Regions from separate parts of the Enterobacter cloacae complex sp. 394F7 genome, predicted to be linked through region 1. Evidence: predicted binding sites of a transcription regulator. Region 1 holds the regulator's gene; the other holds the start of a gene.
What was found. The regulator sigma-54, encoded in region 1, starts transcription at its own class of promoters, with help from an activator protein. The targets are predictions, from matches to a motif close to GTTGGCACANNTTTCGCTNT.

Region 1 (3,127 bases):
AGATCATTGATGGCTACGGCAACCCGGCCACGTTCTACCAGATGCAGGACAACGGCAAGCCAGTGAAGGGCCATGCCAGCCACATGCATTATGAACTGGCGAAAGATCTGGTCATCCTTACCGGTAACGCCTATCTGGAACAGCTCGATAGCAATATCACCGGCGATAAGATCACCTATCTGGTGAAAGAGCAAAAAATGCAGGCCTCCAGCGAGAAAGGCAAACGCGTCACCACCGTGTTAGTGCCGTCTCAGCTGCAGGACAAAGGCAAGGGCCAGGCTCCGGCACAGAAGAAGAGTAACTAATTCGTTATGGCAACATTAACTGCAAAAAATCTCGCGAAGGCCTATAAGGGCCGCCGTGTCGTGGAAGATGTCAGTCTGACCGTCAACTCCGGCGAAATTGTTGGCCTGCTTGGTCCAAACGGTGCAGGTAAAACCACGACCTTCTACATGGTCGTGGGTATTGTCCCACGCGATGCCGGTAACATCATCATTGATGATGAAGACATCAGCCTTCTGCCACTGCACGCGCGCGCGCGCCGGGGTATTGGCTACCTGCCGCAGGAAGCCTCCATTTTCCGTCGCCTGAGCGTCTTCGATAACCTGATGGCCGTTCTGCAAATTCGTGACGACCTGACCAGCGAACAGCGTCAGGATCGCGCCAACGAGCTGATGGAAGAGTTTCACATTGAGCACCTGCGCGATAGCCTTGGTCAGGCGCTGTCCGGGGGGGAACGCCGCCGTGTTGAAATTGCACGCGCGTTGGCAGCAAACCCGAAGTTCATCCTGCTGGATGAACCATTTGCAGGCGTTGACCCCATCTCCGTTATCGACATTAAACGTATTATTGAGCATCTGCGCGACAGCGGTCTTGGCGTGTTGATTACTGACCACAACGTCCGTGAAACACTGGCCGTATGTGAACGTGCGTATATCGTGAGCCAGGGCAACCTGATCGCCCACGGCACGCCACAGCAGATCCTCGAAGATGATCATGTTAAGCGCGTCTATCTTGGGGAAGACTTCAGACTCTGATAGGGTAGAGGTAACGTAACGCCGAACCGGAGAAAAATGCTCTGAACATGAAGCAAGGTTTGCAATTAAGGCTCAGCCAACAACTGGCGATGACGCCGCAGTTACAGCAGGCGATTCGCCTGTTGCAACTGTCCACATTAGAACTCCAGCAGGAGCTCCAGCAAGCGCTGGACAGCAATCCGCTGCTGGAGCAAGCCGATCTTCATGACGAGGTAGACACTCAGCAATCACAGGACACGGAAGCCCTCGATACCGCCGATGCACTCGAACAAAAAGAGATGCCGGACGAGCTTCCGCTGGATGCCAGCTGGGATGAAATCTACACCGCCGGAACCCCTTCCGGCACGCGTGCAGACTACCAGGACGATGAGCTACCGGTCTATCAGGGTGAAACCACCCAGTCACTACAGGATTACCTGATGTGGCAGGTGGAGCTGACCCCTTTCTCCGATACCGATCGCGCGATTGCCACCTCCATCGTCGATGCCGTTGACGATACCGGCTATCTGACCGTCACGCTGGACGATATTCTGGAAAGCATGGGCGATGACGAGATTGAACTTGAAGAGATAGAAGCCGTTCTGAAGCGCATTCAGCGTTTCGACCCGGTGGGCGTAGCAGCGAAAGACCTGCGCGACTGTCTGCTGATCCAGCTTTCGCAGTTCAGCAAAGAGACGCCCTGGATCGATGAAGCCCGCTTAATCATCAGCGATCATCTGGATCTGCTGGCTAACCATGATTTCCGTACCCTGATGCGCGTTACGCGTCTGAAAGAAGAGGTGCTGAAAGAGGCGGTTAACCTGATCCAGTCGCTCGATCCTCGCCCCGGCCAGTCGATCCAGACCAGTGAGCCTGAATACGTCATACCTGACGTGCTGGTCAGAAAACACAACGGCCGCTGGGTCGTTGAACTCAATTCAGACAGCATTCCTCGCCTGCAAATCAATCAGCAATATGCCTCCATGTGCACCAGCGCGCGTAACGACGCCGACAACCAGTATATTCGTAGCAATCTGCAGGAAGCGCGTTGGTTAATCAAAAGCCTGGAGAGCCGCAATGATACGCTGTTGCGTGTGAGCCGCTGTATCGTCGAACAACAGCAGGCTTTCTTTGAGCAGGGCGAAGAGTATATGAAACCGATGGTGCTGGCGGATATCGCCCAGGCCGTCGAGATGCATGAATCAACGATTTCCCGCGTGACCACGCAGAAGTATCTGCACAGTCCTCGCGGTATATTTGAGCTTAAGTATTTCTTCTCCAGCCATGTGAATACCGAAGGCGGTGGCGAAGCCTCGTCAACGGCGATTCGTGCACTGGTGAAGAAGTTGATCGCCGCGGAGAACCCCGCGAAGCCACTGAGCGACAGTAAGTTAACCACCATGCTGTCCGACCAGGGTATTATGGTGGCACGTCGTACTGTTGCGAAGTATCGAGAGTCTTTATCCATTCCGCCGTCTAACCAGCGTAAACAGCTGGTCTGACACAACCGATAAGGAAGACACTATGCAGCTCAACATCACTGGACAAAACGTCGAAATTACTGAAGCTTTACGCGACTTTGTGAACACGAAATTCGCAAAACTCGAGCAGTATTTCGAAAGGATCAATCAGGTCTATATTGTGTTGAAAGTGGAGAAAGTGACTCATATCTCGGATGCAACCCTGCATGTCAATGGGGGCGAACTCCACGCCAGTGCGGAAGGGCAAGACATGTACGCTGCTATCGATGGCTTGATTGATAAGCTTGCAAGACAGCTCAATAAACATAAAGATAAACTGAAACAACACTAATTGTCCGGGCAGTTAACGGGTGCAGGAAGGCCTGTTGTGGAGCACAACAGGCCATTTGTACAGTTAGCGCTTAGGTGAAATTATGATGAACAACGATTCCGCTCTTCAATTGAGCAATGTCCTTAACCAGGAATGTACCCGCAGTGGCGTTCACTGCCAGAGCAAAAAACGTGCGCTGGAGATTATCAGTGAACTGGCCGCAAAACAGCTGGGCCTGCCACCGCAGGTCGTATTCGAAGCCATCCTGACCCGTGAAAAAATGGGCAGTACCGGTATCGGCAACGGCATTGCGATCCCGC
Region 2 (3,127 bases), on a different contig from region 1:
GTTAATTAACGAATTGAGGATCTGCCCAGCATCGGGCAGCGTGCCAGTTGCCATTCAGCAGTCTCCTGGAGTTGGTTGCACTAATTTAGTGCAGTATAGCTTTTTCGTCGTAAAAAGCGCGTGAGATCAGGTTGTTGGTGGAGAAAAAAGCCCATCCGGAGATGGGCTGAAAGTTTCCACGGCAACAAAAAAAAAGCTTTCGGGGCCGCGCCTGAAGGGTGGCGCGAAACCCGTTGTAACTTAAACGCTGTAGTACAGTTCGAATTCAACCGGATGCGGAGTCATGCGCACGCGGTCGTTCTCTTCAGTACGCAGGGCGATGTAGGCATCGATAGCGTCGTCAGTGAACACGCCACCCGCAGTCAGGAACTCGCGGTCAGCGTCCAGTGCCTGCAGGGCTTCTTCCAGAGAGCCTGCAACCTGTGGGATCTCTTTCGCTTCTTCTGGCGGCAGGTCATACAGGTTTTTGTCCATCGCTTCGCCTGGGTGGATCTTGTTCTTGATACCGTCCAGACCGGCCATCAGCAGTGCTGCGAAGCACAGGTATGGGTTAGCTGCTGGATCCGGGAAGCGCACTTCGATACGACGCGCTTTAGGAGAAGCCACCACCGGGATACGGATAGAAGCAGAACGGTTACGCGCTGAGTAAGCCAGCATAACAGGTGCTTCGTAGCCTGGGACCAGACGCTTGTAAGAGTTGGTGGTTGGGTTCGCCAGGGCGTTGATCGCTTTAGCGTGTTTGATTACGCCGCCAATGTAGTACAGCGCCTGCTCAGACAGACCTGCATATTTGTCACCAGAGAACAGGTTGGTACCGTTCTTGGACAGGGACATGTGGCAGTGCATACCGGAACCGTTGTCGCCAAACATTGGTTTTGGCATGAAGGTCGCGGTTTTACCGAAACGGTGTGCAACGTTGTGCACAACGTATTTGTAGATCTGAATTTCGTCCGCTTTTTTGGTCATGGTGTTGAAGCGGGTTGCCACTTCGTTCTGACCAGCAGTCGCCACTTCGTGGTGGTGAGCTTCAACTACCAGGCCCATCTCTTCCATCACCAGACACATGGTGGAACGGATGTCCTGTGAAGAATCGACCGGAGGAACCGGGAAGTAACCGCCTTTCACGCCAGGACGGTGACCTTTGTTACCACCTTCGTATTTGGTGGAGGAGTTCCATGCACCTTCGATGTCGTCGATAGCCACATGGGAGCCAGAGATAGAGGCACCGAAACGAATGTCATCGAACAGGAAGAATTCTGGCTCTGGCCCGAACAGAACGGTGTCTGCGATGCCGGTAGAACGCAGGTACTCTTCAGCGCGTTTAGCGATGGAGCGTGGGTCACGGTCGTAGCCCTGCAGCGTGCCTGGCTCGAGGATATCGCAACGAATGATCAGGGTTGGCTCTTCGAAGAACGGATCAATGACCGCCGTGGTCGCGTCTGGCATCAGAACCATGTCAGATTCGTTAATGCCTTTCCAGCCACCAATGGAGGAGCCGTCAAACATTTTGCCTTCTTCAAAGAATTCGGCGTTTACCTGATGAGCAGGAATAGTGACGTGCTGTTCTTTACCTTTAGTATCGGTGAAGCGCAGATCAACAAACTTCACTTCATGTTCGTTCAGCATCGTCAAAACGTGTTCAGCGGACATACTTAACTCTCCAGATTGGTCATTGTCGTCGTGGTAACGAGGTCTTCAACTTCTATCAAGGTGGCTATGAGGCCATCTTTTTGCCGTATTTTTATAAAGCGAAATCTGTGCCAACTTTTAAAACACCCCAAAAAGGCGTTATCATGCGCACCATAGTGCAAAAGTGCTGCACCACAATGGTTATGTTGCACCAGTATAGTGCTTCAGTGTGAACACTGAGCACCATATTGGTGCAATTTTCGTTAAAGTGCCCTTTTTACGCTCCGTGAAAGCGATCACAAAGCATCTCTGCAATACTTGTTTGCGGGGGATGTTTGTGATCCTGTTTTGTAGTGCGATTAATCCGTGTACAATAACGCGCTATTTCTAATGCCTGAGGCAAAGTTGTGATCGAAAATTTGCGTAACATCGCCATCATCGCGCACGTTGACCATGGTAAAACTACCCTGGTTGATAAGCTGCTGCAGCAATCCGGTACGTTTGATGCACGTGCCGAAACTCAAGAGCGTGTGATGGACTCCAACGATTTGGAGAAAGAGCGTGGGATTACCATCCTCGCGAAAAACACCGCTATCAAATGGAATGACTACCGTATCAACATCGTTGATACCCCAGGGCACGCCGACTTCGGTGGTGAAGTTGAGCGCGTGATGTCCATGGTGGATTCCGTGCTGCTGGTGGTTGACGCCTTTGACGGCCCAATGCCGCAAACGCGTTTCGTGACCAAAAAAGCATTTGCCCATGGCCTGAAGCCTATTGTTGTTATCAACAAGGTTGACCGTCCTGGCGCACGTCCTGACTGGGTTGTTGATCAGGTGTTCGACCTGTTCGTTAACCTTGACGCGACCGACGAGCAGCTGGACTTCCCTATCATCTACGCTTCGGCGTTGAATGGTATTGCGGGTCTGGATCACGAAGATATGGCGGAAGACATGACCCCGCTGTATCAGGCGATTGTCGATCACGTACCGGCTCCGGATGTTGATCTTGATGGTCCTCTGCAGATGCAGATCTCCCAGCTGGACTACAACAACTACGTTGGCGTTATCGGTATCGGCCGCATCAAACGCGGTAAAGTGAAGCCGAACCAGCAGGTTACTATCATCGATAGCGAAGGCAAAACCCGTAACGGTAAAGTGGGCAAAGTGCTGACTCACCTGGGTCTGGAGCGTATCGACAGCGATCTGGCTGAAGCGGGCGATATCATCGCGATCACCGGTCTGGGCGAGCTGAACATCTCTGACACCATCTGCGACCCGCAGAACGTGGAAGCGCTGCCAGCCCTGTCTGTTGATGAACCAACGGTAACCATGTTCTTCAACGTCAACACCTCTCCGTTCTGTGGTAAAGAAGGTAAATTCGTTACCTCTCGTCAGATCCTTGACCGCCTGAACAAAGAGCTGGTGCACAACGTTGCGCTGCGCGTTGAAGAAACGGAAGACGCTGATGCCTTCCGCGTATCCGGTCGTGGTGAACT

Region 2: a site for sigma-54 is predicted at 1,746-1,765, ahead of glnA (glutamate--ammonia ligase). Genes of this name have one in related genera too.

Annotation. Positions count from the first base shown of each region.
Region 1 is NZ_JBXWCS010000011.1:76,168-79,294, forward strand. It holds gene lptA (lipopolysaccharide ABC transporter substrate-binding protein LptA) at 1-305, shown strand, start outside; gene lptB (LPS export ABC transporter ATP-binding protein) at 312-1,037, shown strand; gene rpoN (RNA polymerase factor sigma-54) at 1,085-2,518, shown strand; gene hpf (ribosome hibernation promoting factor) at 2,541-2,828, shown strand; gene ptsN (PTS IIA-like nitrogen regulatory protein PtsN) at 2,911-3,127, shown strand, end outside.
Region 2 is NZ_JBXWCS010000015.1:102,927-106,053, reverse strand. It holds gene glnL (nitrogen regulation protein NR(II)) at 1-54, opposite strand, end outside; gene glnA (glutamate--ammonia ligase) at 241-1,650, opposite strand; gene typA (ribosome-dependent GTPase TypA) at 2,037-3,127, shown strand, end outside.